Regions from separate parts of the Streptomyces sp. V4I23 genome, predicted to be linked through region 3. Evidence: riboswitches for the same ligand, from Rfam matches in the RefSeq annotation. Region 3 holds a riboswitch; each other region holds the start of a gene.

Region 1 (7,441 bases), 4.6 Mb from region 3:
GCCACACTGGCCCTGCTCACCCTGCCCCTCGCCTTCGGCGCCGACTTCACGAGCACCCTGCTGCGCGCCATGACCTTCATGATCGTCGCCTCGCCGTGCGCCGTCGTGCTCGCCACCATGCCGCCGCTGCTCTCCGCCATCGCCAACGCCGGACGCCACGGAGTGCTCGTCAAGTCCGCCGTGGCGATGGAGCGTCTGGGCGAGATCGACCGCGCCGCGCTCGACAAGACCGGCACGCTGACGGAGGGTTCGCCACGCGTCGCCGAGGTGCGCGTGCTGCCGGACACGGGAGTCACGCAGGACCGTGCGCTGGCCCTCGCCGCGGCCGCCGAGGTCCACAGCGAGCACCCACTCGGCAGGGCGATCGTCGCGGCCGCGCGTGAACGCGGCCTGCGGCTGCCGGGGGCGCGGCAGTTCGCGTCGACGCCCGGACGCGGCGTCTCGGCGAGCGTCGACGGCAGCACGGTGCGCGTGGGAAGCCCCGCCGCCCTGCTCGCCGAGGAGTGCGCGGCGGCCGTCGAGGTGGAGGCCGAAGGCCGTACGGCCGTCCTCGTCGAGGCCGACGGGGTGCCGGTGGCCGTGCTCGCCGTCGACGACCGGCTCCGGTCCGGGGCGCCGCAGGCGGTCGCCGCGCTCGCCCGCCTCACGGGCCGCACGCCGACGTTGCTGACCGGCGACAACGCCCGCGCGGCCGCGCGGGTGGCCGGCGAGGCGGGCATCGAGGACGTACGGGCCGGCCTCCTGCCCGGGGAGAAGGTCGCCGCCGTGCGCGCGTGGCAGGAGGCGGGGGAGAAGGTGCTGATCGTCGGCGACGGCGTGAACGACGCCCCCGCGCTCGCCGCCGCCCACACCGGCATCGCGATGGGCCGCGCCGGCTCCGACCTGGCTCTGGAGAGCGCGGACGCGGTGGTCGTACGGGACGAACTGGCCACCGTCCCGGCGGTGGTGGCCCTCTCGCGCCGGGCCCGCAGGCTGGTGGTGCAGAACCTCGTGATCGCGTCGGTGTGCATCGGCGTGCTGGTGGTGTGGGACCTGGCGGGCCACCTGCCGCTGCCCCTGGGCGTGGCGGGGCACGAGGGCTCGACGGTACTGGTCGCCCTCAACGGCCTGCGTCTGCTGCGGGAATCGTCCTGGCGCGAGGCGACGGGGGCGTGACACCACGGGGGGCGGTGCCCGCGGCGGGTCCGACAGGCCCATGGGGGGCCAGATGCCGGGTGCACCGTCCGGCCGGACCGCGTGCCGGACCCGGGGGCGCCCCGCGGACGTGTACGGTCGGCCGATTCGTCGCCTTCCAATGCGCGCCGGACAGCCCGTCGGCTCGGCGGCCCGGCCGGCATGCGTCGGCTGGGCGGCCCGACGACCGGCGGCCGGGGTGCGTCCGTACGTGGTACGGGCCGGCGTCCCGGCTCTTCCGGGCCCGGGGCCTCGCGCGACGGCCCGCCACGCGCGGCGGGGTTACTCCGTGCCGGCCCGGGCCGGGCCCGCCGCCCAGTGGGACAGGTCCTCCGGGGTGCGGGGCCCCGTTTCCGCCGGGGCGAGCAGGCCGTGCGACCTCAGCAGCTCCGCCACCGCCGTGCCCCACGGCCTCCGCAGGCGCGCCGCGTCCAGCAGGGCCTGGTCCGCGAGCAGTTCCGCGACGGGACCGGTGCGCAGGCCCGTCGGCGCGAGGACGGCCGCATCGTCCGCCCAGCGCAGGGCCAGATCCACGTCGTGGGTCGCCATGACCACCGTCGTACCGGACGCGCCCAGCGTGCCCAGCACCTCCAGCAGCCGCTCCTGGCCGTGCGGATCGAGCCCCGCCGTCGGCTCGTCCAGAATGAGCACGCGCGGCCGCATCGCCACCGCGCCCGCGATCGCCGCCCGTTTGCGCTGTCCGTACGAGAGAAGATGCGTCGGCCGGTCCCTCAGCGCCACGATGTCCATCGCCGCCAGCGCCTCGTCCACCCGGGCGCGTACCTGCTCCTCCGGCAGCCCGAGGTTCATCGGGCCGAACGACACGTCCTGTTCGACCGACGCCGCGAACAGCTGGTCGTCGGGGTCCTGCACCACCAACTGCACGCTCGTCCGCAGCCGGGTCAGCCCGGCACGGTCGTACGTCACCGGCTCGCCGTCCAGCCGGACGTGGCCCGTCGCCGGGCGCAGCCCGCCGCTCAACAGCCGCAGCAGGGTGGTCTTTCCGCTGCCGTTGCGCCCCAGCAGAGCCGTGGAGCGGCCCTCCTGGAGCGCGAGGCCGACGCCGCTCAGCACGACGGGCCCGTCCTCGTACGCGAAACCGGCGTCGACGAGCTCAACGATCACAGGACGAACCTTTCCAGCAGATGGGTGAGCAGCACGATGCCTGCCAGCAGCGCGGCCACGGCGGCGAGGAAGGGGCGCGACACGGACGCACGCGGCACGAGGACCCGCAGCGTGCCGTCGTAACCGCGTCCGGCGAGCCCGGCCTGAAGCCGGCCGGCCCGGTCGAAGGCGCGGACGAACGCGGTCGCCCCCAGCCCCGCCAGCGAACGCCACGCCGCCGCCCGGCTCGTGTGGCCGAGACGGGCCGCCTGCGCCTGGCGGACCCGGCCCATCGCGTCCAGCAGCAGGAAACTGATCCGGTACATCACCAGTGCCACGTCCACCACCGCCGGCGGCACGCCCGCCCGCACCAGCCGGGGCAGCACGTCGGAGACCGGCGTGGTGAACGCGAACAGCAGCACCCCGAGCGACGCCGCCGAGGTCCGCAGCAGCAACGCGGCGGCGTGCTCGGGACCGTCGGGCGCCAGAGCCACCGGCCCCGCCGCGCCGCCCACGGCGAACAACAGCGGCAGTGCCCCGGTGACACAGAACCCGAGGGGGATGCGGAAGGCCCGCCACAGCTGCCGGGGCGCGACCCCGGCCGGACCCAGCAGGACGGCGAGGGAGGCGGCGGCCACGAGAACGGCGCCGGGCCAAGGCGGCAGGCACACGGCCGTCACCGTCAGCCCCAGCCCGAGAACGGCCTTCTCACAGGGATGGCGGCGGCGCCAGCGACTGCTGTGCGCCGCCGCGTCGATCGGCAGCATCGGCGCCTACGGCAGCTTCGCGGCCGGGGCGTCGCCGCTGCCGGGCTCCGCTCCGGGCGCCTCGCCGGCGGCCTCTTCCGGAAGGGCGCCCGCGCGCGCCGCGGCCCGCTCCTCACCCTGCCTGCGTCCTCTGCGCAGGCCGAAGTAGTACGCCAGCACCCCCGCGCCGAGCGCGGCCTGGAGTGCGAACAGCGCCGACTCGATCTCGGCCGACGGCGGCTCGTACAGCGGGGAGAACCACGGCTCGTAGTCCGGCTCCAGCTCCGTGATAGCCGTCTCCGCCTGCGCGTCGGAGCCGGTGAACGGCTCCTCCCTGTGGTCGCCGAGCCCCAGTACGAGCGGCAGGACGGCCAGCGCCGCCACGGCCAGCAACAGCAGCGTATTGATCCTCGCGTTGCGGCTCATCGGACCCCGGCCTCCTTCTTCGCACCCGGGACCAGGACGCCGAGACGGGCCAGGTCGCCCTTGCTGGACTGGCTGAGCAGCCGCATCACCAGCACGGTGAGCAGCCCCTCGCTCACCGCGAGCGGGATCTGCGTGAGCGCGAAGATGCCGCCGAACTTGGCGAGCGCGCCCGCGAATCCGCTGCTCGGGTCGGGGAAGGCCAGCGCGAGCTGCACGCTGGTGACGCAGTACGTCGACAGGTCGGCGACGAACGCGCCGAAGAACACGGCCACCATCAGCGGGACACCCGACCGCCGCAGCAGCCGGTAGACCCCGTAACCGGCCCATGGACCGACGATCGCCATGGAGAACACGTTGGCGCCGAGCGTGGTGAGGCCGCCGTGCGCCAGCAACAGGGCCTGGAACAGCAGGGTGATCGTGCCGAGCACCGCCATGATCGGCGGACGGAACAGGATCGCGCCCAGCCCGGTGCCGGTCGGATGGGAGCAGCTGCCGGTCACCGACGGGATCTTCAGGGCGGACAGCACGAAGGTGAAGGCGCCGGAGGCGCCGAGCAGCAGGGTGGACTCGGGGTGGGCCTTGACCTCGCGCGTCAGGGCACGTACACCGTGGACGACGAACGGGGCGGCCGCGACGCCCCAGGCGGCGGCGTGCAACGGGGGCAGGTACCCCTCGGCTATATGCATGGTCGGGAGACCCTCTCCAGCACCTCGTGGATGGACAACGCGCCCTGGCCGGTCTCCTGGCTGACGGGTCATGCCGCCCGTGACTCCGCCTTCCCAGGCACCGCGCTCTCCCGCGGTGGCCCAGTGACTTCCCCTGAGGGGTGGAGCCGGACTTCCCGATCACAGTGGCGAGGGCCGCACCGGTACCGCACCGGTTTCCCGAACACCAAGGCTCCGTGACAGTAGTGCGCCGACCAGCGACATCACAAGCCGCGCACGGATGCACCGGCCCGCGGCCGGGTGAGCCGTTCGCCACACCCGGCCGCACGCACCCCTCCCGTCACTCCTTGCGGTACCCGTACGCCTCCGAGGCCGCCGCCTCCACGGCGTCCAGGTCGCCCCCGGCCGACGCGGTCACCACCGCGGCCACCGCGCCCTCCACGAACGGGGCATCCACGAGCCGGGTGCCGTCGGGAAGTTCGTCGCCCTCGGCGAGAAGGGCCTTCACCGTGAGTACGGCGCTGCCCAGATCGACCAGCACGGCCACGCCCGCGCCGCGGTCCACCTCCGCCGCCGCGGCGGAGACCAGCTCGGAGCTGGTGCCGAGACCGCCGTCCGGCGTGCCGCCCGCCGCGGCGACCGGCGCGAGCTCCCCGCCGCCCGCGAGCCCGTGCGCCAGCGCGGCGACCGAGCGCGCCACGTCCGCGCTGTGCGACACCAGCACGATCCCGACCCGCCGGGCGGAGTCGCTCATACGGCCGCCTCCGCCGTCTCGGCGAGCGCGGCCACCAGCAGCGCCGACGACGTCGCCCCCGGGTCCTGGTGCCCGATGCTGCGCTCGCCGAGATAGCTGGCCCTGCCCTTGCGCGCCTGCAACGGCACCGTCGCCAGCGCCCCCTGCTCGGCCGCCTCCCGGGCCGCGGCGAACGACTCCGTGCTGTCGCCGAGCGCCGCCACCGCGGGCTCCAGGGCGTCCAGCATCGTCTTGTCGCCCGCCTTCGCCCCGCCCAGCTGCGCCACGGCCGCGACGCCCGCCCGCAGTGCCTCGGCCAGCTGCCCCGCGCTCACCTCGGCGTCGTCGCCGAGGGCCTTGCCGGCACGGCGCAGCAGCGTCCCGTACAGCGGCCCGGAGGCCCCTCCGACCGTCGAGATCAACTGCCGTCCCGCCAGGACCAGTACGGCTCCGGGCGCGGCCGGCGGCTCCTTGTCCAGGGCCGCGACGACGGCCGCGAACCCACGCTGGAGATTGCTGCCGTGATCGGCGTCACCGATCGCGGAATCCAGCTCGGTCAGACGGTCGGCCTCACGGTTCACGGCCGCGGCGGCGGCCGTGAGCCAGCGGCGGAAGAATGCGGCGTCGAGCACGAGAACTCCTCGGTTCGGATGATCGGTTCGGGAGGGGGCGGGGCGCGGTCTCAGCGTCCCCACCGCAGGGCGGGCGTCTGCACCGGCGCGTCCCACAACCGCAGCAGCTCCTCGTCCACCTGGCACAGCGTCACCGAGCAGCCGGCCATGTCGAGCGAGGTCACGTAGTTGCCGACGAGCGTGCGGGCCACGGCCACGTCGCGCTCGGTCAGCACCCGCTGCACCTCGGCGTTGAACCCGTACAGCTCCAGCAGGGGAGTGCCGCCCATTCCGTTGACGAGGGCGATGACCGGGCCGGTGGGGCGCAGGTCGTCGAGGACCGCTCCCACGGCGAAGTCCGCGATCTCCCGCGCGGTCATCATCGCCCGCCGCTCCCGGCCCGGCTCGCCGTGGATGCCGACGCCCAACTCAAGCTCGCCCGGGGGCAGATCGAAGGTGGGCCCGCCCTTGGCGGGAGTGCTGCAGGCGCTGAGCGCGACGCCGAAACTGCGGGAGGACGCGTTCACCTGGCGGGCGAGGGACTCGACCCGCTCCAGCGGGGCGCCCTCCTCGGCGGCGGCGCCCGCGATCTTCTCCACGAACAGGGTCGCGCCGGTGCCGCGCCGGCCCGCCGTGTACAGGCTGTCCGTCACGGCGACGTCGTCGTCGACCAGCACGGTGGCGAGCCGCACGCCCTCGTCCTCGGCGAGTTCCGCGGCCATCTGGAAGTTGAGCACGTCGCCCGTGTAGTTCTTCACGACGAACAGCACCCCCGCACCGCTCTCGACAGCGGCGGCGGCCCTCACCATCTGGTCCGGCACGGGACTGGTGAACACCTCGCCCGGACAGGCTGCGTCCAGCATCCCGGGCCCGACGAACCCCCCGTGCAGCGGCTCGTGCCCCGAGCCGCCCCCGGAGACGAGCGCGACCTTGCCGGCGACCGGTGCGTCCCGCCGGACGATCACGCGGTTGTCCACGTCGACATTGAGGTCGGGATACGCGGCGGCCATCCCGCGCAGCGCATCCGCGACGACGGTCTCCGGGACGTTGATGAGCATTCTCAACGGTTCCTCCTGGGGGAGTTCCAGCTAGGGCCTTGAGCAGGGTTCTGCCTGGTCAGCAGGTAGGGGGGCGGCGGTGGCTCTTGGCGGCCGGCGGCGACGTCCGTCGGTGTCCGGCGGGGCTGCTGACTCCATGCCGACTTTCCTGACTTCGCGTCAGGCACGTTTCTGTCCTGTTGTCGCCGTTGATGGCTGCCGCACCCAGTATCGAAGAGACGCGCAGGAAGGGGAAACGACGCGTCGATTGCCGACCGCCGTATCCGGGCCGTTCCCCTGGATGCGGCGCTCCGTGTTCGCGCCGTGGTCCCGGTGTTGTCGGGGACGGCCACTGATAACTGTCCAGGACTTTGTGAATTCAGGATTCCATGTACTCTCGGCGTGTGCAGACTGTTGCTCCCGATATCGAGGTGCTGGTGCGGTTCGGCCGTGCGCTCGCCGACCCGATCCGTTGCCGGCTCCTGCTCGCCCTGCGCGAGGCACCCGCCTACCCGTCCGACCTCGCGGACGCCCTCGGCATCTCCCGGACCCGGCTGTCGAACCACCTGGCGTGCCTGCGGGACTGCGGCCTGGTCGTCACCGTGCCCGACGGCCGCCGCACGCGGTACGAACTGGCCGACGAGCGCCTCGGGCATGCGCTCGACGACCTGCGCACCGCCGTCGTCGCCGTCGAGTCCGACCGCACGTGCGCCGAGGCGGACGAGAAGGGCTGCTGCTGATGACCGTGATGTCCCTCGGGCCGTCCCCGGCCCGCCGCGACGCCTGGCGGGGCAAGGGCTGCTGCGCGGCCCCCGCCGCCGTGACAGCACCTGCGGCCGGCGAGGTGGACGCGGACGCATGCGGCTGCCGTCCCGGCTGTGCCTGCCGCGCCCCGGTGAAGGAGGTCCGGCGATGAACGGATGGGCCTGGACGGCGCTGGTCCTGT
Region 2 (7,441 bases), 3.5 Mb from region 3:
TCGCCCCCGGCTCCAACCCTCCCCTGTGGGTCATCGTCTCCGCCGGTGTCGCCATCGCCCTCGGCACCTACCTCGGCGGCTGGCGCATCATCCGCACCATGGGCAAGGGCCTGACCGACCTCCAGCCGCAGCAGGGCTTCGCCGCCCAGACCGGCGCGGCGAGCGTCATCCTCGCCTCCTCCAACCTCGGCTTCTCCCTGTCGACCACCCACTCGTGCTCCGGCGCGGTGATGGGCGCGGGTCTCGGCCGCAAGGGCGGTGTCGTGCGCTGGTCCACCGCGACCCGGATGTTCGTCGCCTGGGGTCTGACCCTGCCGGCCGCCGGTCTGGTCGCCGCGGGTTCGGAGTTCGTCACCCAGCAGGGTGACTGGGGCGTCGCGGCCGTCGCCGTCTTCCTGGTCGCGTCCTGCGCCGCGATCTGGTTCGTCTCCCGCCGCCAGGTCGTCGACCACACCAACGTCAACGACACCGAGGACCAGGAGCCCGCCGGCGTCGTCACCACCGCCATCGCGGCCGTCACCCCGCCGCCCGCGGGCGAGCTCAAGACCACCATCCCGGCCCCGGCCGAGCCCGAGCCGGCCCGTCCGGCCACGGTGTAAGGAATCATCAGCATGAAGATCGACTGGGCAGCTCTCGGCTCCGTGTTCGGCGTGAGCCTCGTCGCCACCGTCGCCCTGGTGGGCCTGTTCACCCTGGGCATCGTGGGCCTGACCAAGCACGAGGCGGCGGCCGCCGACGGCGGATCGGCCACCATGGTCCGCACCGGCGCCTACGCCTGCTTCGCCCTGTGCGCCGCGGCCGTGGCGTACGGCATCTATCTGATCGTCACCTGACTCCCCTTAGAGTCCTTTCGTCCGCTGACGACGCAGACCCGCCCGGAGCCGGGCCGGAGGCACCCCGCGTGCCTCCGGCCCGGCTCCGGCGCGTCCGGGGTGTGGGGCTTCGCACACTGTCCTTCCGCAGGTCAAGGGTGAGTTGACGGGCGTTCGCGGGCGTGGTGGACTGCCGGGGCCATCTACGGCGGCAGAAGAGGAAGTCCGGTGCGAATCCGGCGCGGTCCCGCCACTGTCACCCGGGAAGATCACACCCTGGGGAGCCAGGAACTCTCGCCGCCGGTCACGTCGAACCAGGGCGCGGACCCTGAGTGAGGACTTCTGCCATGCCCGGCTGCCGTTCAGCCCTCTCCGTCGGACCCCGCCTGCGGGATCACTGACCCCGTGCGTGCCGATCGCGTATTCGTGTACGGCGCCACCGCGGGCCTCGTCGTCGACCAGCTCGTCGGCGACCCACGCCGCGGGCACCCCGTCGCCGCCTTCGGGCGGGCCGCGGGCGCCGTCGAGCGACTGCTGTGGCGTGACCACCGGGGCCGGGGCGCCCTGCACACGGCCCTCTGCGCCGGCGGCGCCGTCGCCGTGGGCGCGCTGGCGTCCCGTGCTGTGCGCCGCTCCCCCGCCGCGTCCGTCGCTCTGACCGCCGCCGCCACCTGGGCCGTGATCGGGGGCACCACGCTCGGCCGGGAGGCGCGCCTCGTCGGCGAGGCGCTGGCCACGGGGGACGTCGAGGCGGCCCGCGCGCGGCTCCCCCATCTGTGCGGGCGTGACCCGCAGTCCCTCGACGAGCAGCAGATCGCCCGCGCCGTCGTCGAGTCGGTCGCCGAGAACACCTCGGACGCCGTCGTCGGCGCCCTGGTGTGGGGCGCTGTCGCGGGCGTTCCCGGGCTCCTCGGCTTCCGTGCCGTGAACACGCTGGACGCCATGGTCGGCCACAAGTCGCCGCGCCACCGGCGCTACGGCTGGGCCTCGGCACGCCTCGACGACGTGGCGGGCTGGCCCGGCGCACGGCTCACCGCGGCACTCGCCGCGATCGCGGGTCCCGACCCGCGGGGGGCGGTACGCGCCTGGCGGGCCGACGCGGCGAAGCACCCGAGCCCCAATGCGGGCCCGGTGGAGGCGTCGTTCGCGGGGGCGCTCGGCGTCCGGCTGGGTGGGACCCTGTCGTACGGGGGCCGCGTCGAGCACCGGCCGGTGCTCAACGGAACCGGGCGGGCCGTGGAGTTCGGGGACATCGGGAGGGCCGTGCGGCTGTCGCGGCGGATCGGCGTGCTGACGCTCGCGACATGCGCGGGCGCGCGACTGGCCTGGGGGGCCATGAGGGGGAGACGTACATGAGCGGCGGCGGACTGCTGGTCGCGGGGACCACGTCGGACGCGGGCAAGAGCGTCGTGACCGCCGGGATCTGCCGGTGGCTGGTGCGGCGGGGTGTGAAGGTCGCGCCCTTCAAGGGCCAGAACATGTCACTGAACTCGTTCGTGACGCGCGAGGGCGCGGAGATCGGGCGGGCCCAGGCGATGCAGGCGCAGGCGGCCCGTGTGGAGCCGACCGCGCTGATGAACCCGGTGCTGCTCAAGCCCGGCGGCGACCGCTCCAGCCAGGTCGTCCTGATGGGAAAGCCCATCGGCGAGATGAGTGCGAAGGGCTACCACGGGAACCGGCAGCGCGAGCTGTTCGAACCGGTCATGGCGTGCCTGGAGGAGCTGCGGGGCACGTATGACGCCGTGATCTGCGAGGGGGCGGGCAGTCCGGCCGAGATCAACCTGCGGCGCACGGACATCGTGAACATGGGCATCGCGCGGGCCGCGCGGCTGCCCGTCCTCGTGGTCGGGGACATCGACCGCGGCGGGGTGTTCGCACAGTTCTTCGGGACGACGGCACTGCTCGCCCCCGAGGACCAGGCACTCGTCGCCGGCTATCTGGTCAACAAGTTCCGCGGGGACGTGACACTGCTGGAGCCCGGACTCGACATGCTGCACGGACTCACCGGGCGGCGGACGTTCGGCGTCCTGCCGTACGCGCACGGGCTCGGCATCGACGAGGAGGACGGCCTGAGGGTGTCCCTGCGCGGCGCGGTCCGCGAGTCGGTCGTCGCCCCGCCGGTCGGCGAGGACGTGCTGCGGGTCGCGGTGTGCGCGGTGCCGCTGATGTCGAACTTCACCGACGTCGACGCGCTGGCCGCCGAACCGGGCGTCGTCGTCCGGTTCGTGGACCGGCCCGAGGAACTGGCCGACGCCGACCTGGTGGTCGTCCCCGGCACGCGCGGCACGGTGAAGGCGCTGGCGTGGCTGCGGGAACGCGGGCTGGCGCAGGCCCTGGTCCGCCGGGCCGCGGAGGGCGGGCCGGTGCTCGCCATCTGCGGTGGTTACCAGGCGCTGGGCGAACGCATCGAGGACGACGTGGAGTCGAAGGCGGGCGAGGTCGAAGGACTCGGGCTGCTGCCGGTACGGGTGCGGTTCGCGCGGGAGAAGACCCTCGCGCGCCCCGTCGGCGAGGCGCTCGGCGAGCGGGTTGAGGGGTACGAGATCCACCACGGCGTCGCCGAGGTGCTGGGCGGGGAGGGGTTCATCTCCGACGACCGAGGACACAGCCCGGAAGGCTGCCGGGTCGGGTCCGTGTGGGGCACGCACTGGCACGGCTCGCTGGAGAGCGACGGCTTCCGCCGGGCGTTCCTGCGGGAGGTCGCCGCGCAGGCGGGCCGCCGGTTCGTGCCGGCGCCGGACACGAGCTTCGGCGCGCTGCGCGAGGAGCAGTTGGACCGCCTCGGGGATCTGATCGAGGAGCACGCGGACACGGACGCGCTGCTGCGGCTGATCGAACAGGGCCCGCCTGCCGGGCTGCCGTTCGTCCCGCCGGGTGCGCCGTGAGGGGCGAGGCCGCCGGGAGCGCCTGCGGGGGGCTTGTTCCCCACTCCGCCCTCCCTCTCCGCCTGGCGGCGTGGGTGGTACCCCCCATCCCGAACCGGAGCTCCGCCCCAGACCCCGTTTCGGGGGCTCCGCCCCCAGACCCCCGCACCTCAACCTCCCCCTACGGCCTGGCGGCCGTGGGTGGGCGTCCCCCCCGGCGAAGCCAGCGGGAGTGCCCCAGCGGGGCTGGTTTTCCCCAGCAAAGGAGTGATCAAAGGATGAGCACCCCCTATCCGTTCACCGCGGTCGTCGGAATGGACGACCTGCGGCTGGCCCTCCTGCTCAACGCGGTCAGTCCGGCGGTCGGCGGCGTGCTCGTGCGCGGTGAGAAAGGGACCGCCAAGTCGACCGCCGTGCGGGCGCTCGCGTCGCTGATGCCGGATGTCGACGTCGTCGCCGGGTGCCGGTTCTCCTGCGCGCCCGCGGCGCCGGACCCGGCGTGCCCGGACGGTCCGCACGAGGGCGGGGCCGCATCGGCGCGGCCGATGCGCCTGGTCGAGCTGCCCGTCGGCGCCTCCGAGGACCGGCTCGTCGGCGCGCTCGACATCGAACGGGCCCTCGCCGAGGGCGTGAAGGCCTTCGAGCCGGGCCTGCTCGCGGACGCGCACCGCGGGATCCTGTACGTCGACGAGGTCAACCTGCTGCACGACCACTTGATCGACCTGCTGCTGGACGCCGCTGCCATGGGCGCCTCGTACGTCGAGCGGGAAGGCGTGTCCGTACGGCACGCCTCGCGCTTCCTGCTCGTCGGCACCATGAACCCCGAAGAGGGCGAACTGCGGCCCCAGTTGCTGGACCGCTTCGGCCTCACGGTGGAGGTCGCGGCCTCCCGGGACCCCGACCAGCGGGTGGAGGTCGTACGGCGCAGGCTGGCGTACGACGACGACCCGGCCGGTTTCGCGGCCCGCTGGGCGGACGAGGAGGCGGCGCTGCGGGAGCGGATCGTGGCGGCGCGGGAGCTGCTGCCGCGGGTGGTCCTCGGCGACGCGGTGCTGCGTCAGATCGCGGCCACGTGCGCGGCCTTCGAGGTGGACGGCATGCGCGCGGACATCGTGATGGCCCGTACGGCGACGGCGCTTGCGGCCTGGGCGGGCCGCGACGAGGTCACCACCGACGACGTGCGCCAGGCGGCGTTGCTCGCGCTGCCGCACCGCAGGCGGCGCAATCCCTTCGACGCGCCGGGCCTCGACGAGGACCGGCTCGACGAGACCCTGGAACAGTTCGGCGACGACGAGCCCGACCCCGATCCGGACCCCGATCCCGGTCCCGACGGAGGCGGCCCCGGCGGGGGCGGTCCCGACGGTGGCGGGGTGCCGCCGCAGGGCCAGGGCCCGGACGCCTCGTCCGAGCCCGCCGAGGCGGAGACGCCGCCCGCACCGGCCCCCGGCGCCGGGCGGGGTGAGCAGCAGCCGGTACGGGCCTCGGAGCCGTTCCGCGCGAAGGTGCTCAGCGTGCCCGGCCTGGGCGAGGGCGCGGCGGGCCGCAGGTCCCGGGCGCGTACCGACCACGGGCGGACGACCGGATCCCGCCGGCCCCGGGGCGCACTCACCAAGCTCCACCTGGCCGCCACCGTGCAGGCCGCGGCCCCGCACCAGCGCGCTCGCGGGCGCAGCGGTCCCGGCCTGGTGGTCCGCCGGGACGATCTGCGGCAGGCGACCCGCGAGGGGCGCGAGGGCAACCTCGTGCTGTTCGCGGTGGACGCCTCGGGCTCGATGGCGGCACGGCAGCGGATGAGCGCCGTCAAGGGCGCGGTCCTGTCGCTGCTGCTGGACGCGTACCAGCGGCGCGACAAGGTCGGCCTGGTCACGTTCCGCGGGAAGGACGCGGAGCTGGCGCTGCCGCCGACGTCGTCGGTGGACGCGGCCGCGGCACGGCTGGAGCAGCTGCCGACGGGCGGCCGTACGCCCCTGGCTGCGGGGCTGCTCAAGGCGCACGAGGTGCTGCGCGTCGAGCGCCTGCGCGACCCGTCGCGCCGCCCGCTGCTCGTCGTGGTGACGGACGGCCGCGCCACGGCTCGGGGTGCGGGCGACGCGTTCGCGCTCGCCCTGCGCGCCGCGCGGCTGCACGCCGCCGAAGGAACCGCGTCGGTCGTCGTGGACTGCGAGTCGGGACACGTACGGCTCGGTCTGGCCGGCGCCCTCGCCGGCGAACTCGGCGGCACCGCCGTCACCCTCGACGAGCTGCGCGCCGACTCGATCGCCGGTCTCGTCAAGGACGTCCGCTCCGTACACGCCATCAGCAGAAGGGCCGCCTAATGCCGCAGGGACAGCCGACCGTCGTACCGGACGACGGACTCACCACCCGTCAGCGCCGCAACCGCCCGCTCGTGTTCGTGCACACGGGCATCGGCAAGGGCAAGTCGACCGCCGCGTTCGGGCTCGCGCTGCGGGCCTGGAACCAGGGCTGGCCGGTCGGGGTCTTCCAGTTCGTGAAGTCGGCCAAGTGGAAGGTCGGCGAGGAGAACGCGCTCAAGGTGCTCGGCGCGAGCGGCGAGGGCGGCACGGTCGCCTGGCACAAGATGGGCGAGGGCTGGTCGTGGATCCAGCGCCCCACCGCCGAGGGCGAGCTGTCCAACGAGGACAAGGCGCGTGAGGGCTGGGAGCAGGTCAAGCGGGACCTGGCGGCGCAGACGTACAAGCTCTACGTGCTGGACGAGTTCGCCTACCCCATGCACTGGGGATGGATCGACACCGACGAGGTCGTCGATGTGCTGCGCGAGCGGCCCGGCACCCAGCACGTGGTGATCACCGGTCGCAACGCCCCGCAGAAACTCATCGACTTCGCCGATCTGGTGACCGACATGTCGAAGGTCAAGCACCCGATGGACGTCGGGCAGAAGGGCCAGCGGGGCATCGAGTGGTAGCACGTCTCGTCATCGCCGCGCCGTCCTCCGGCGCGGGCAAGACCACGGTCGCGACGGGCCTGATGGCCGCGTTCGCCGACCGCGGTCTCGCGGTCTCGCCGCACAAGGTCGGCCCGGACTACATCGACCCCGGCTACCACGCGCTGGCCACCGGGCGGCCCGGCCGCAACCTCGACGCGTACCTGTGCGGCACGGAGCTGATCGCTCCGCTCTTCGCGCACGGCGCGCGCGGCTGCGAACTGGCCGTCGTCGAAGGCGTGATGGGCCTGTACGACGGAGCCGCGGGCCAGGGTGAACTCGCGTCGACCGCACAGGTCGCGAAACTCCTGCGGGCACCCGTCGTGCTGGTGGTGGACGCGTCGTCGCAGTCCCGGTCGGTGGCGGCGCTGGTGCACGGGTTCGCGTCCTGGGACCCTCAGGTGCGGATCGGCGGGGTGATCCTGAACAAGGTCGCCACCGACCGGCACGAGCGGCTGCTGCGGGAGGCGCTGGAGGAGTCGGGGGTGCCGGTTCTGGGCGTACTCCGACGGGCGCCTGCGGTGGCGACGCCGTCGCGGCACCTCGGGCTCGTGCCGGTGGCCGAGCGGCAGGCCGAGGCCGTCGATGCCGTGCGGGCGCAGGCGGAGCAGGTGCGGGCGGGGTGCGATCTGGAGGCGCTGCTGGCCCTCGCCCGCAGCGCGCCGGTGTTGTCGCACGCTCCGTGGGAGCCGGATGTCGTGAAGCGGCCGCACGCCGGTGGTGGTGGGGTCGTGCCCACCGGTCCCGCCCTGCGGGACGATGGTCCCCACCCCGTCGTCGCCGTCGCCGGCGGGCCCGCGTTCACCTTCTCGTACGCCGAGCAC
Region 3 (7,441 bases):
CCGTAGTGATCCGGGTGCAGAACGCCGCGCGCGGTGCGCGTCTTGTCCCAGGCCGGCAGCGGGCCGCTGCGCTCGGCGAGGCCGGCGGACGCCTCGTACGCGGCGAGCATGATGCGCTCGGCGATGCGGGTGGACAGGGCGCGTGCCTCGGGTGAGTCGAAGGGCAGCCGCAGCTTGAAGAAGACGTCCTGGAGGCCCATCGCGCCCAGGCCCACGGGCCGCCACTTGGCGTTGGAGCGCCCGGCCTGCTCGGTCGGGTAGAAGTTGATGTCGACGACCCGGTCGAGGAAGGTGACCGCGGTGCGGACGGTGGCGTCCAGCCGCTCCCAGTCGATGTCCCCACCGTCGGCTCCCTGCTCGACGAAGGCCCCCAGGTTCACCGAGCCGAGGTTGCAGACGGCCGTCTCGCCGTCGTCGGTGACCTCCAGGATCTCGGTGCACAGGTTGGACGAGTGGACCGTGTGGCCGGGCTCGGCGGTCTGGTTGGCGGTGCGGTTGGAGGCGTCCTTGAAGGTCATCCAGCCGTTGCCGGTCTGCGCGAGCGTGCGCATCATGCGGCCGTACAGGTCGCGCGCCGGGATGGTCTTGCGGGCCAGGCCCTTGGCCTCGGCGGCGCGGTACGCGGCGTCGAACTCCTCGCCCCACAGGTCGACGAGCTCGGGCACGTCGGCCGGCGAGAACAGCGACCAGTCGGAGCCCGCCTCGACGCGCCGCATGAACTCGTCGGGGATCCAGTGCGCGAGGTTGAGGTTGTGCGTACGCCGGGCGTCCTCGCCGGTGTTGTCGCGCAGCTCCAGGAACTCCTCGACGTCGGCGTGCCAGGTCTCCAGGTAGATCGCGGCGGCGCCCTTGCGCCGGCCGCCCTGGTTCACGGCGGCGACCGAGGCGTCGAGCGTCTTCAGGAACGGGACGATGCCGTTGGAGTGCCCGTTGGTGCCGCGGATCAGCGAACCGCGGGCGCGGACGCGCGAGTACGAGAGCCCGATGCCGCCCGCGTGCTTGGACAGGCGCGCGACCTGGTGGTAGCGGTCGTAGATCGAGTCGAGCTCGTCGAGCGGCGAGTCCAGCAGGTAGCAGGACGACATCTGCGGGTGGCGGGTGCCGGAGTTGAAGAGCGTGGGGGAGGAGGGGAGGTAGTCGAGCCGGCTCATCAGGCCGTACAGGTCGGCGACCTCGTCCACCGAGCGGACGCTGTCGTCCTCGGCGAGGCCGCAGGCGACGCGCAGCATGAAGTGCTGCGGCGCCTCGACGACCTGACGGCTGATGGGGTGACGCAGCAGGTAGCGGCTGTAGAGCGTGCGCAGGCCGAAGTAGCCGAAGCGGTCGTCGGCGGCCGGGTCGACGAGCGCGTCGAGCCGGGCCGCGTGCAGCGCCACGAACGCGGCGGTGCGGTCCGCGATCAGGCCCTCGCGGTGCCCGACCGCGACGGAGGCCGAGAACGACACCGCCCCCTGGCCTGCGGCCTCGTCCGCGATCGTGCGGGTCAGCAGCCGGGCGGCGAGACGGGAGTAGGCCGGGTCCTCGGAGATCAGACCGGCGGCGGCATCGGTGGCGAGGGAGCGCAGTTCGGCCTCGTCCGATCCGGCGTGCCGCCCGCGCAGCGCGGCGGCGGCGACCCTGCCGGGGTCGGTGTCGGGCAGATCGGCCGTCAGATCCGTGAGGGTCCGCAGCAGGCCGGCCCCGGGACCGGCCGTGGTCTGCTCCGCGGTGCCTGAAGCCGGATCGGCTGGCGCGATGGTCATGTGATGCTCTCCCTCGCTCGGCTCTGGGCCGGCGGGGGAGGCGGGGACCATGCCGGCGCGGGCCCGCGGACGGGCAGCACGAGGCACGGCGTCCACCGGCCCTACCGCGAGGCCCGGACGTCTCGGCACCCGGTTCGGTCGAGCCGGATGCACCGTCGGCAGGTCCTCGGACTTGTCGGGTACGCACAGCGCACCGGATCACACCGTTGCGGGACAGTTCCGGATTCGCACCGGATTCCCCTGCGGCGACAGCCAGATGAGCATACATGTGGGGGCGGGGTGCTGCGCATGCCCCCACATGTTGTGTCTCGCGGGCTCAGAGCTCCAGGGCGTACGTCAGCAGGGGAACGTTCTCGACCGGCGCCCAGTCCCGCTCGGGGGTGCGTACGAAGCCCAGGCGGGCGTATATCCGGTGCGCCGCGTGCATCATCGGCTGCGTCGACAGCACCACGCGCACGCACCCGGGCACCGCCCGGGCCCGGTCGACACAGGTCCGCACCAGCGCCTCGCCCACCGCCCGTCCCCGGGCCTCCTCGGCCACGGCCAGCGTCCGGAACTCGGCCTCGCCGGGACCCGCGAGGTCGGCGTACGGGCCGCCGGCGGGAACGAAGGCCACCCCGCCGAGCACGGTTCCCCGCCCGTCCACGGCGACGTACACCTCCGTGTGCGCGGCGCGTCCCGCGACGTCCCGCAGCACCTCCAGATACGGGTCCTCCTCGCCGAAGTCGAGCATTCCGCCGCGCAGATACGCCTGTGCGGTCAGCTCCCCCAGCGCCCCGTACTCCCCGGATTCGATCCGCCTGATGGTGATGTCCATGCCCGGCAGTGTGCATCAGAGCACGACGAAGGGCCGCCGCATTTCCCTGGGGGAGATACGACGGCCCTTGCGTACGCGATCCGTCAGTGGCCGCCGGGGGCGCCCGCCGTGGCCGGCGGCAGTTCCACCTTGACGCCCGGGTCCCCCGCGTCCGCCGTGTAGTCGGACGGGCTGGTCTCGTCGACGCCGTCGGGGGCCTTGGCCGCCTTCAGGACGAAGGTGAGCACCACGGTGACGACGAGGTTCAGCACGAACGCGGTGAGGCCGATGTAGCCGATCTCGCCGATGCCGGGGATCTCGGCCGACGAGCCGCCGAAGTGCTTCTGTGTCGGGCTCGCCACGCCGTAGGCGGCCACCGTGCCGTAGATCATGCCGACCGCCCAGCCGGCGATGAGCGCCCAGCGGTGGAACCAGCGGGTGAACAGGCCGCCCACCAGGGCCGGGAACGTCTGCAGGATCCAGATGCCGCCCAGCAGCTGGAAGTTGATCGCCACGGTCTTGTCCATGGTGAGGACGAAGACCAGGGCGCCGACCTTCACCAGCAGCGAGACCAGCTTGGAGACCTTGGTCTCCTGCGCCGGGGTCGCGTCGGGCTTGAGGAAGTCCTTGTAGATGTTCCGGGTGAACAGGTTGGCCGCGGCGATGGACATGATGGCCGCCGGGACCAGCGCGCCGATGCCGATCGCGGCGAAGGCGACGCCCGCGAACCAGTCCGGGAACATGTTCTCGAACAGCTGCGGGATGGCCAGCTGACCGTTGGTGACCTTCACGCCCGCCGCGATGGCCATGAAGCCGAGCAGGGCCAGCAGGCCCAGCATCAGCGAGTACAGCGGCAGGATCGTGGTGTTGCGGCGGATCACCTCACGGCTGCGCGAGGACAGCGTCGCCGTGATGGAGTGCGGGTACATGAAGAGCGCGAGCGCCGAGCCCAGGGCCAGGGTGGCGTAGCCCCATTGGCCCATCTCGCCGGGTACCAGGGCGCCGACGGGCTTGTCCGTGGCCGGGTTGATCTGCGAGAACTTCTCGCCGGCGGCGGAGAAGATCGCGTCGAAGCCGCCGAGCTTGATCGGGATGTAGATGATCGCCACCGCGATGACGATGTAGATCAGGGTGTCTTTGACGAAGGCGATCAGCGCCGGCGCACGCAGTCCGGAGGAGTACGTGTAGGCCGCGAGCACACCGAAGGCGATCAGCAGCGGCAGGTCCTTGATGAACCAGTTGGTGTTCTCGCCACCGCCGACGCCCATGACGTCGAGCACGGCCTGGATGCCGACCAACTGCAGCGCGATGTACGGCATCGTGGCGAGGAGGCCGGTGAACGCGACCGCCAGGGACAGGCCCTTGGAACCGAAACGTCCGCGGACGAAGTCGGCAGTCGTCACGTACCCGTGCTTGTGCGACACCGACCACAGGCGCGGCAGGAAGGTGAAGATCAGCGGGTAGACGAGGATCGTGTACGGCACGGCGAAGAAGCCGGCCGCGCCCGCGGCGTAGATGGCCGCCGGGACGGCGACGAAGGTGTACGCGGTGTACAGGTCGCCGCCCAGCAGGAACCAGGTCACCCAGGTGCCGAACGATCTGCCGCCCAGACCCCATTCGTCGAGGCTGTGCTCGTTCTCGGCCTTGCGCCAGCGGGCGGCCAGGAAGCCCATGACCGTCACGGCCAGGAAGAAGAAGATGAAGACGCCGAGTGCGACGCCGTTCACGCCGTCCTTCATCGGGAGGCACCTCCCTTGCGGGCGCGCTGGTCACGCTGCCACAGCTTGTAGGCGATCATCGTCAGCGCCGTCGACACCACGACCCAGAGCATCTGGTACCAGTAGAAGAACGGCATGCCGATGAACGTCGGCTCGACCTTCGCGTAGGAACCGACCCAGAGCATCGCCACGAAGGGTGCGAAGAGACAGAGGGCGATGATCACGCGCACCGGTGTGACGACCGGTTGTTTCGCTTCGGGCGCTTCAGGCGCGTCCGGTGCCTCGGGCACTGCTGACATGCGGCTCCGTCCCCTCACTGGTCACCTGTTGTAGTGCGCAGGAAATCTAGGCGAGCCGTTCGAGTCCCGTCACCCCCCGTCCGCATATCGGTACGGCAACGACTTCGCGCCACGGCTGCGCAAAACATGACATGGCGTCGCAACACGCTGCGACGCCATGCCGGACACCCTGTCAGGTGGGGGAGGTACGGCCCGGGGCCGCGTGTCTCAGTCCTTCGGCCGCTGGAGCCGAGCGACGAACTTGTAGCGGTCCCCGCGGTACACCGAGCGGACCCACTCCACCGGTTCGCCCTGGGCGTCGAGCGAGTGGCGCGAGAGCATCAGCATCGGGAGGCCGACGTCCGTGCCGAGCAGCCCCGCCTCGCGCGGGGTGGCGAGAGACGTCTCGATCGTCTCCTCGGCCTCGGCGAGATGGACGTCGTACACCTCCGCGAGGGCGGTGTAGAGCGAGGTGTACTTGACGAGCGAGCGCCGCAGCGCGGGGAAGCGCTTGGCCGAGAGGTGCGTGGTCTCGATGGCCATGGGCTCGCCGCTGGCCAGCCGCAGGCGCTCGATCCGCAAGACCCGCCCGCCCGTCGAGATGTCGAGCAGCTCCGCCAGAGTGTCGTCGGCTGTGACGTATCCGATGTCCAGAAGCTGGGACGTGGGCTCCAGGCCCTGTGCCCGCATGTCCTCCGTGTACGAGGTGAGCTGCAGCGCCTGGGAGACCTTGGGCTTGGCGACGAACGTGCCCTTGCCCTGGATGCGCTCCAGCCGGCCCTCCACGACGAGTTCCTGGAGCGCCTGCCGCACGGTCGTGCGCGAGGTGTCGAACTCGGCGGCGAGCGTGCGCTCCGGCGGCACCGGAGTCCCGGGCGGCAGTGTCTCGGTCATGTCGAGCAAGTGCCGCTTCAGCCGGTAGTACTTGGGCACGCGCGCGGTACGGGCGCCTGCTGCCCCGCTCTCGGCTTCGGTGCCGGCCCCGTCCGTGGTCATGACCCGCCTTCCCGACTGCTGCGCTCCTGCCGTCACCGGCTCCTCCGTCTGTAGCGGCTCACATGGTGGCACGGACCGCTCGCGGGTCGTCGCCCTCCCTCAGGTGTCGGTCCGATAACGGACGCGACTGCCCTTCTTATACACCCTTGACACCCCCAAAGGTCTAGGCCAAGCTCCCGGTACTGGTCTAAACCATTAAAGATCAGATCCCGGCCCCAGGGCAGAATCCGGCGCGCCATTGTCAAGTGCTGCGCGACTCCCGGGTGGTGGGGGGGACTCTTGCATCCCTTGAGGAGGGTGGCGTGAAGCGCAATCTCGTAGCAGCGGTGGGTGTGGCGGCCATGATGGCCTCGGTCGCGGCGTGCGGTTCGGACGGCGGCGGCGAGGCGGCCAAGGACCCGAAGGACCGCAAGGAGACGCTGACCGTCTGGCTGATGGTCGACGCGCAGTCCACGTGGCCCGAGCTGGTGAAGGACGTCAACGCTCAGTTCAATGCCAAGTACCCGGGCGTGAAGGTCAACGTCCAGTACCAGCAGTGGGCGGACAAGACCAAGAAGCTCGACGCGGCGCTCTCCGGCGACAAGTTCCCGGACGTCGTCGAGCTCGGCAACACCGAGACCATGACGTACATCCTCAACGGAGCGCTCGGCGAGATCGACCCGAAGAAGTACGAGAACTCGGACACCTGGATCGGCGGCCTCAAGGACACCTGCTCCTATGAGGGCAAGCAGTACTGCGTGCCGTACTACGCCGGTGCGCGCGTCGCCATCTACAACAAGGACATGTTCAAGGCGGGCGCGGGCGCCGAGACCCTGCCCACCACCGAGGCCGAGCTGACCGCCGCCCTCGACAAGGTCCAGGAGAAGTACGGCAAGGACAAGGCGTTCTCGCCGCTCTACCTGCCCGGCCGCTACTGGTACGCCGCCATGTCCTACGTCGCCGCGTACGGCGGCGAGATCGCCACCTACGACGAGGGCACGAAGGAGTGGAAGTCCGCTCTGTCCACGCCCGAGGCGCAGAAGGGCATCAAGCACTTCGTCGACCTGGTCGAGAAGTACAACCACGGCGACAAGACGAAGGACGAGCAGGACCACGCCAACGTCATGGCCAACGAGAAGGCCGCGCTGCTGTACGGCAACGGCTGGGAGGCCGGCAGCGTCACCGACCCGGCGGGCAACGGCAACGCCAAGCTCAAGGACAAGATCCTCACCGCGGGCATGCCCGGCCCGAACGGCAAGGCGCTTCCCTCCTTCATCGGCGGCTCCGACCTCGCCACCATCTCCAAGTCCAAGGTCCAGGACCTCGGCGAGGAATGGATCTCGATGTTCACCAGCGCCAAGTCGCAGGAGGTGCTGGCCTCCAAGAACATCCTGCCGAACAACACCAAGCAGCTGGAGCCGCTGAAGGCCAAGCCGGAGACCGCGGCGATCGCGGGCGCGGTGCCGGACGCCTGGTTCACCCCGATCGCGCCGGGCTGGGCCGCGATCGAGAAGAAGGAGGTCCTGGAGCTGATGCTGCTGGACATCATCAAGGGCACGCCGGTCGAGGAAGCCACCAAGAAGGCCGACGAGGAGATCGACAAGCTGATCAACGAGCAGTCCTGACCCCGGACTTCTCACCGCGTCGACCAGCGGCGGGGGCGGCGGACCGTGCCTCGGCACGGGGCGCCGCCCCCGCACTCCGGTACCTCCCGGCCCGTACGTCCGAACGGAAGGCTCAGCACCCATGAGTGCCGCCGACATGAAAGCAGCCGACCCGGTGGTGCCCGTAGCGCGGCACCCCGAGGGGCCCGGCGCCCAGCAGCCGAAGGGGCAGGCGCCCGGGCCCCGCAAGGCCGGTGCGCTGCTGCCGTACCTGCTCATCGGCCCGACCATCCTCGCGATCGCCGCGGTCTTCGTGTGGCCGCTGGTC
Region 4 (7,441 bases), 4.0 Mb from region 3:
GTCACGAGGAGAACGGGGCGTTCGTCGCCGGCTCTCCCCGCCGCCTCGACCACGGACCGGACTTCTACGCGCCGGCGCTGCTGCCCGCCCCCGACGGCCGCTGGCTGATGTGGGCCTGGATCTGGGAGGCACGGGACGAGGAACGGGTCGGCGCCCCCAGCGCGTGGACGGACGAGGTGGGCTGGGCCGGGATGCTGTCCCTGCCGCGTGAGGTGACCCTCGGCGACGACGGGGAAATCCTCCAGCGTCCCGCCCGGGAGGTCGACCGGCTGCGCCGGGACCGCCGTTTCGACGCGACGGGTGAGGCGCGCGCCGATCGGCCTGCCGACCTGGGCGGGATCGGTCCCGCCTGCGACATCGTCGCCCGCCTCGGAGCCGCAGGAGGACTGCGGCTGATCACCGACGCGGTCGGCGGCGAGTACCTGGACATCGTCCGCGACCCGGACACCGGCGAGGTGGTCGTCGACCGGTCCCATGCCTCGCTCGAACCGCGTGCCAAGGGCGGCAGTTGGCGGCTGCCCGCGCAGCCGGGGCCGGTGGACCTCCGTGTCGTCCTCGACCACTCCGTCGTCGAGGTGTTCACGGCCGACGGACAGGCGCTCAGCCTCCGCTTCTACCCCGTCGGCGGCGCCCCGTGGCGCCTGCAGGCGACGGCGACGGGCTCGGGTCCGGCCCACTACGCCGTCGAGGCATGGGACCTCGCCGGCGTGCAGATCCACGACAAGCGGCCGGAAGGCGACAGGCGGCCGGAAGGCGACAGGCGGCCGGAATCGGAGCGGGCGTCATGACCGCCGTCGTCATCGGCGAGTCGCTGGTCGATCTCGTGTGGCGCAGCGGGGGCACGACGATCGCCCCCATCCCCGGCGGCAGTCCCGCCAATGTCGCGGTCGGCCTGCACCGCCTGGAGCGTCCCGTCCGCCTCACCTCCTGCTGGGGCGACGATCCGCCCGGCGTGCTGGTGCGTGACTACCTGTACGCCACCGGCGTGCCCATCGACCGTACGGAATCCGCCTCGGGCCGCACCACCCTGGCCCTGGCCTACGTCGACGACGCCACCGGTGCCGCCACCTACGACTTCCTGGCCAACTGGGATCCGCTGCTGCCGGAGTTGCCGTCCGATGCCACGCTCCTCCACACCGGTTCACTGGCCATCGTGGTGGAGCCGGGTGCCGACCGCGTCGTGCAGGCCTGTCGTGCGATCCGGTCCCGGCCGGGCGGAGCAGTCGCCGTGGATCTGAACGTACGTCCCGGTGTCCAGCCGGACCGGGCCGCCTACCGGCGTGCGGTCGAGCGGATCGTGGCGACCGCCGATGTGGTCAAGGCGAGCGACGAGGATCTGGCCTGGCTGTATCCGGACCGGCAGCCGGTCGACGCCGCCCGCGACCTGCTCGGCATGGGCCCCCGCCTGGTGGTGACCACGATCGGCGCCGAGGGCGCCCGTGGTCTCCTCGCCGGCGCGGAGGTCACGGTGGCGGCGCCACTGGTGAAGGTCGTCGACACCATCGGCGCGGGCGACGCCTTCCAGGCGGCGCTGCTCGCGGGGCTGCTCCGGCCCCGCGAGGACGGCACCCACCGGGTGCACCTGCCCGAGGACCGGGACGCCCTGGAACAGCTGCTGCGCCAGGCCGTGACCGCCGGCGCGCTCGCCTGCGAACAGGCCGGCGCCCAGCCGCCCACCCGGGCACAGCTGGACGCCGCCCTCGGCGTCGCTCCGTAGCGACGGCAGCGTGCGGGCCTTCGTACGGCGGGCCGTCCTCGGCGGACGGCCCTCCGTACGGGGTGAACCGCCCCTTGGAGGTATTCGGCGGACCGGGGCCACGACGCCTGGCGCCGGTCCGCCGAACACCCCTCGCCTTCCCACCACTTCACCGGGAGACGCATGCCCATGTCCGTTCCCTCCTTCGCCCTCGGAGACGACCTGCTCGGCCGGGCCGCCAAGCGCCGCCGGGCCCGCTCGGCGCGCGTGGCCAGCTGGGACCACACCGGCCTGAACGAGGACGCGTTCGTCGTCATGCCGGGCGAGACCGCGGTCCTGGCCGACCTCGAAGGTCCCGGGGCCATCACCCACCTCTGGTTCGTCCAGGGCTGCCGGCTCGTTCTCGGCCCCGGTCTGTTCGACGCCCGGCAGGCCGGCACCGCGATGGTCGAGTTCAACAACGCCCTCGGCTACAACTGGGAGGTCAACGACCCCGACTACTACCGCAAGGTCGTCATTCGCATGTACTGGGACGACCAGGAGCACCCCAGCGTCGTCGCACCGCTCGGCGACTTCTTCTGTGTCGGCAACTCCCTGCCGGCGAGCTTCCAGTCACTGCCTTTCACCGTCTCCGTCAAGCAGGACTCCGAGCGCAGGTTCGGCGGTCCGGCCGCCTTCAACTGCTTCCTGCCCATGCCGTTCAACTCCCGGGCCCGTATCGAGGTCGAGAATCAGGGAGACGCGGCGTACATGCAGTACTTCTACGTCGACTACGAGCTCTACGCCGAGGACCTGCCCGAGGACACCCTCTACTTCCACGCCCAGTGGCGCCGCAACAACCCGTGCGACGGCTGGGGGCCGGACCTCCAGGTCAACAGCCTGGAGACCCAGGTGCCCAACCTGGACGGCAGGGACAACTACGTCATCCTCGAGACCGAAGGCGCCGGCAACTACATCGGCTGCAACCACACGGTCACCCACTTCACCGGGACATGGTGGGGCGAGGGCGACGACATGATCTGGATCGACGACGACTTCCTCCCCGACGGCAGCACCCGCTGGCCGCCCAGCATGCACGGCACGGGAGGGGAGGACTACTTCAGTCACGGCTGGGGGATGCAGAAGATCAACTACCCCTTCCACGGAACGATCGTGCACGAGGACGACGTCCCCGGCTACCAGATCAGCTACCGCTGGCACCTGGCCGACCCCCTCCGCTTCGAGGAGCGCATCAAGGTCACCATGGAGCACGGCCACGCCAACCATCTGTCGGACGACTGGGCCTCGACCGCGTACTGGTACCAGACCCTCCCCGGACCCCGCTTCGACGTCCCACCGGTCGGGCTGCGTCTCCCGCGCCGCCCGGACACCCCGTCGACGAAGGACCTCCCGGCCCCCGACCGTGGCCGTCTCGACGCTCCGCGCAAGGCGATGTACGAGCAACGCGACGCCCGCATGGCCGACTTCGCGGCGCAGCGTCAGGAATGGCTCGAGCGCCGCGCGGAGGAGTCGCGGCAGCGGTCGGCGAGCAACGCGGAGTACGCACGCGAGGTACGGCGCCGGTTCCTCAGCCGAGGGGGTTCAGGAACGTGAGCACGGACTCCTTCTCGTTGATCAACGGCTGGAGCTCCGTATTGAACGGCTTGCCGTAGGGCGCTGCCAGATGGGCCCGGAAAGCGGCCTCGTCCTCGTACACCTCGAAGATCCAGTACGCCAGGGGATCGGCTTCCTTGGTGTACACCTCGAACGCCAGGTTCCCGGGCTCCTCACGGACGCGAACGGCGTAGTCCTTGACCAGCGCGGCGACGTGTTCCTCGTTTCCGGGGCGCACGGTGAACTCGGCCAGCAGAGTCTTCTTCATGCCCTGTTTCCTGTCTCTCGCCGGCGACACCGGCATGGCGGAACGGTGCGGGGCGGGGGGCCGGTTCCGGCACTCCGCCCCGCACCGTCAACGTACCTGCAGGAGCGGTCGGCTTCCTTGGCCGTATCGACTCAGTGCGCCGCTGCGGCTCTGTGAGACTCGGCCCCGGCCTTTGCCTCACCGGCGCGCCGCGGAACGAGCAGCCGCTCCACGAGGTGGCCGAAGATCAGTCCGAACCCGGCCCAGAGGGAGAGCTGGGTGGCGAGGGAGCCGAGGCGGAACTGCCAGAGGACAGCGGCCGGGAAGCCCTCCGGCGCCTCGTTGAACGACGGCAGGAAGGCGTAGGCGAGACCCATGGCGACGACGAATCCGGCCACGGCAGCGACGGTCGCGTTCCAGTTGCCCAGCCGGGGCGCAAGCCGCTTGCCGAAAATGACCGCGGCGACGGCGAGCAGCACGCTGAGCGCGATCAACAGGAAGTACAGGGCCGTGCGCCGGCCGATCGTGCCGGGATCACCGACAGCCGGCGGATTGGCCGGGTACTTCAGGAAGGGCACGACGCAGACGGTCAGCGCCGCGCCCAGCGAGATCAAGCCCGCGGTTGCACGCGGGCCGATGCGGCCGATGCGGCCGAGCGCGACGCAGAACGCCAGGGCGGCGATACCGCCCAGGGCGACGCCGGCCAGCAGGATGCCGGTGGCGAGTCCGGCCGTGGACTGCACGGCACGGCTGACCAGTTCCTCCTCGCCATGGCCGTGGCTGCCCTGTTCCTCGAAGGCGATGGCCGCGTCCACAGGAGACTCGCCGAGCAGATAGGCGACGGCGAAGGCGAGCACACCGGCGAGGAGACCGGCCAGCATGCCGCGTACGAGCAGGGCTCTGACGGGTACGGAGTTCATGAGTGGCTACCTCTGACTTCAGCGGTTGTCAGTGGCAGGGGAAGCCGAGCAGATGACGGCCGTCGTGGACCCACTCGTGCACGTTCTCGCCGGAGAGGAGTGCGACGGCGCCCTGTTCCGCGCCGACGAAGTACAGGACGACGAGCATGAGGACGCCGACGAACAGCGCCCAAGGGGCGATCGCCTTCAGCGAGATGGTGGTGATGGCCGGTGCGGCGGGGGTGGCCGGCGCGGGGGCAGCGGAGAGTGCCATGGCAGAACCTCCTGGGGAACACGCGTCCCGATCGTTGGTGCCTTGGACGACGGTGGCGGGTCTGACTCGCCTGTCCCGATCTCGTATGTGAGGACAGGCTTCACAGTGGCGCGACCGTGCCGGGTTCTCACCGGACTTCCGTCACACCGTCGTCATGTCCACGTGAAAGTACCGCGTCGCGACCTGCGGCGCTACGGCGCGCGGGCCCGTACTCGTGTGCCTTTAGTCTCTATGCGACACGAAAGAGGAAGGGGAGAGATGCCGGTACGCGTGATGCTGGTGGCACCCGCCGTCAATGAGGGTTTGCGCCAAGCGCGTTTCGGTGGGGACAGTCCCCTGGACCAGGTCGGGCAGCAGCAGGCGCGCGCGGCTGCGGCCGGGCTTCCCCCGTCGACCATGCAGACGTCCTCCCCCTCGCTCCGCTGTCGTCAGACCGCCACCGTGCTCGGTATGGACGCCCGGTCCCTGACGGAGTTGGACGATCTGGACGTGGGGCGCTGGCACGGGAGGTCGCTGGAAGAAGTGACCGAGTCGGAGCCGCAGGCAGTGGCCACCTGGCTCTCGGACCCTGATGCGGCGCCTCACGGGGGTGAGTCGTTGACCAGGCTCGTCGGTCGCGTCGGCGCCTGGCTGAACGACCGTGCCGACGGCACGGAAAGGGTGTTGGCCGTGGCGGAACCGGCGGTGATCCGCGCGGCCCTCGTCCACGCACTGGGCCTTCCGCCGCAGGTGTTCTGGCGGCTCGACGTACGGCCGCTGTCGCTGACCGAGATCACCGGCCGGGCCGGGCGCTGGAACCTGCACTGCGGAAGGCCGTTGACTCCGGTCGCAGCGACCACCGGGCCCTGAGGATTTCGCCGCGGACGCGCCCAGGGCTACCTCACGGAGCCGCAGTGTTCCGGGTGCGCTCTTTGCGCCGCTGCTCCTCCTGCTTGCGCCACCCGTACCGGGTCAGGCCCTTCGGCTTGAACACCGAGAGGATCACGATGAGGAGCAGGACCACCAGCCCGCCGACGGAATGGGGCAACGTGCCCGGCAGCTCGCGGGGGTCGGCGGTGCGTGCCGCTGTCTCTGCCAGGTGGCTCACGGTCCGTGTCTCGATCAGCAGGACGGTGGCGGCGAAGACGGTGAGGAGGAGTTTGACCAGCACCCAGAAGTGCCGGAGCAAGCCCCATGGGGTGCCCAGGGCGTTGACGATGCCGATGACGACCGACGCGAGGGCGAGGGGGACGATGGCGTACAGCACCGTCACTTCCATCGCGGCATAGGCACCACGCACCGCCGACGCGTCCTGGCCGGTCACCGCCGTGACGTCGAGAGCGAGGTAGGCGAAGACGGCACCGAGCCAGCCGACCGAGGTGGTGACGTGGGCGGTGAGGACCGCCTTGCGGAGGCGCGGCGGCATGGCCATCAGCGGTGGGCCTCCGGTGCGTACGCGGCCGGGTGGCCGCCGGACGTCTGGATCACGCTGACGCCGGTCGACGGTGTTTCTCCGATGCCCATGTGCCGGCCGGGGCCGTGGTCGCCGCCGAGGCCGGTGAGCTTCACGATCACGGCCAGCAGGATCAGGACGCCGACGACGACGGCGGACACCTTCGCCCAGCGTGGCGCCTTGGGTGGGTCGCTGCGGGGGGACGGGGACGGGTCGGCCATGAGATGTCCTCCACGGGTGTCGAATCTTCGAGCACCATCAGTTTACGAGACACTCTGTCTCTCTCACGTCAACATGTCACGACCGCGTCGACCCGTACAATGCAGGGGTGCCGAAGCTGTGGAACGAGACGATCGCGACGCACCGCCACGCGGTACGTGAAGCGATCCTGGAAACCACCTGGGAGCTGGTGGCCGAGCGCGGTCTGATGTCGGTGACGATGACGCAGATCGCCGAGAAGGCCGGGATCGGACGCGCGACGCTGTACAAGTACTTCCCGGACGTCGAATCGATCCTGACCTCCCACCACGAACGCCACGTCGCCGCCCACCTGGAACAGCTTGCCGAACTCAGGGACGGGCCCGGCGACGCGGGCGAGCGGCTCGAAGCGGTGCTCGGGCGCTATGCGCTCATCTCCCACCACCGCGGGCGGCACGCCACCGAGGAGCTCTCGGCGCTCCTGCACCGCGGCGAGCACGTCACCCGTGCGCAGCAGCAGCTCGTCGACCTTTTCCGCGGGGTGCTGGCAGAGGCCGTGGCGAGCGGTGACCTCCGGGACGACGTTGCGCCCGACGAGCTCGCGCGCTACTGCCTCCATGCCCTGACCGCAGCCGGCTCCCTGCCCTCCGAAGCTGCGGTCCGCCGACTCGTCGCGGTCACTCTTGCCGGGCTTCGCCCCGCGCGTGGAACCATCGGTCCGTGATGTCCGGGACGGTCTGTCGGCGACGGTGAAGGGGCCCGATTACGATGCGGGGCATGAGGCAGCAGGCGTGGCGCGTGAACCGGCCCAGTGGGGTCCGGGCGTACGTGCTGCTCGTGCTGGCTGTGCTGGCCGGTGTGGTGGCCATGCACGGACTGGGGCCCACCGTCCCGTCGGTGCCCTCCCATGCCGCCCACAGCGCGCACCCGACGGCCATGGCCGGGGTCCTGGAGCACGCCGACGCTTCAGGCTGTGATGAGTGCCTTCACGTCGATCACGGCAACGGCGATGCGGGCGGACACACGGAGCATGCCGACGCCACGTGTGCGGCCGGCGGCACGGCCGGAGCACCCGCGCTTCCTGCCCTGGCTCTGTCCGGCT

Evidence for each region. A riboswitch is a leader RNA that binds a small molecule or an ion and turns the genes downstream of it on or off. The one in region 3 is predicted to bind cobalamin.
Region 1: linked by a shared signal. The riboswitch ahead of QFZ82_RS35260 (energy-coupling factor ABC transporter permease) and the one ahead of QFZ82_RS14000 (ribonucleoside-diphosphate reductase subunit alpha) in region 3 are both predicted to bind cobalamin.
Region 2: linked by a shared signal. The riboswitch ahead of QFZ82_RS30085 (cobalamin biosynthesis protein) and the one ahead of QFZ82_RS14000 (ribonucleoside-diphosphate reductase subunit alpha) in region 3 are both predicted to bind cobalamin.
Region 4: linked by a shared signal. The riboswitch ahead of QFZ82_RS32710 (CbtB-domain containing protein) and the one ahead of QFZ82_RS14000 (ribonucleoside-diphosphate reductase subunit alpha) in region 3 are both predicted to bind cobalamin.

What each region holds. Positions count from the first base shown of each region.
Region 1 is NZ_JAUSZW010000004.1:7,234,958-7,242,398, forward strand. Features, by position in the region: gene QFZ82_RS35240 (heavy metal translocating P-type ATPase) at 1-1,155, shown strand, start outside; gene QFZ82_RS35245 (energy-coupling factor ABC transporter ATP-binding protein) at 1,456-2,298, opposite strand; gene cbiQ (cobalt ECF transporter T component CbiQ) at 2,295-3,044, opposite strand; gene QFZ82_RS35255 (energy-coupling factor ABC transporter substrate-binding protein) at 3,051-3,449, opposite strand; gene QFZ82_RS35260 (energy-coupling factor ABC transporter permease) at 3,446-4,135, opposite strand; cobalamin riboswitch at 4,164-4,360, opposite strand; gene QFZ82_RS35265 (PTS-dependent dihydroxyacetone kinase phosphotransferase subunit DhaM) at 4,455-4,868, opposite strand; gene dhaL (dihydroxyacetone kinase subunit DhaL) at 4,865-5,479, opposite strand; gene dhaK (dihydroxyacetone kinase subunit DhaK) at 5,530-6,522, opposite strand; gene QFZ82_RS35280 (helix-turn-helix transcriptional regulator) at 6,900-7,235, shown strand; gene QFZ82_RS35285 (hypothetical protein) at 7,235-7,411, shown strand; gene QFZ82_RS35290 (isoprenylcysteine carboxylmethyltransferase family protein) at 7,408-7,441, shown strand, end outside.
Region 2 is NZ_JAUSZW010000004.1:6,117,842-6,125,282, reverse strand. Features, by position in the region: gene QFZ82_RS30095 (inorganic phosphate transporter) at 1-599, shown strand, start outside; gene QFZ82_RS30090 (hypothetical protein) at 612-833, shown strand; cobalamin riboswitch at 990-1,126, shown strand; gene QFZ82_RS30085 (cobalamin biosynthesis protein) at 1,218-2,168, shown strand; gene QFZ82_RS30080 (cobyric acid synthase) at 2,165-3,697, shown strand; gene QFZ82_RS30075 (putative cobaltochelatase) at 3,955-5,991, shown strand; gene cobO (cob(I)yrinic acid a,c-diamide adenosyltransferase) at 5,991-6,599, shown strand; gene QFZ82_RS30065 (cobyrinate a,c-diamide synthase) at 6,593-7,441, shown strand, end outside.
Region 3 is NZ_JAUSZW010000004.1:2,640,139-2,647,579, reverse strand. Features, by position in the region: gene QFZ82_RS14000 (ribonucleoside-diphosphate reductase subunit alpha) at 1-1,742, opposite strand, end outside; cobalamin riboswitch at 1,882-2,014, opposite strand; gene QFZ82_RS13995 (GNAT family N-acetyltransferase) at 2,059-2,559, opposite strand; gene mctP (monocarboxylate uptake permease MctP) at 2,643-4,277, opposite strand; gene QFZ82_RS13985 (DUF3311 domain-containing protein) at 4,274-4,555, opposite strand; gene QFZ82_RS13980 (GntR family transcriptional regulator) at 4,763-5,530, opposite strand; gene QFZ82_RS13975 (sugar ABC transporter substrate-binding protein) at 5,833-7,134, shown strand; gene QFZ82_RS13970 (carbohydrate ABC transporter permease) at 7,256-7,441, shown strand, end outside.
Region 4 is NZ_JAUSZW010000004.1:6,681,292-6,688,732, forward strand. Features, by position in the region: gene QFZ82_RS32685 (glycoside hydrolase family 32 protein) at 1-788, shown strand, start outside; gene QFZ82_RS32690 (carbohydrate kinase) at 785-1,717, shown strand; gene QFZ82_RS32695 (glycoside hydrolase family 172 protein) at 1,886-3,289, shown strand; gene QFZ82_RS32700 (putative quinol monooxygenase) at 3,264-3,557, opposite strand; gene QFZ82_RS32705 (CbtA family protein) at 3,689-4,456, opposite strand; gene QFZ82_RS32710 (CbtB-domain containing protein) at 4,485-4,709, opposite strand; cobalamin riboswitch at 4,746-4,900, opposite strand; gene QFZ82_RS32715 (histidine phosphatase family protein) at 4,968-5,558, shown strand; gene QFZ82_RS32720 (hypothetical protein) at 5,590-6,120, opposite strand; gene QFZ82_RS32725 (hypothetical protein) at 6,120-6,362, opposite strand; gene QFZ82_RS32730 (TetR/AcrR family transcriptional regulator) at 6,470-7,063, shown strand; gene QFZ82_RS32735 (DUF6153 family protein) at 7,117-7,441, shown strand, end outside.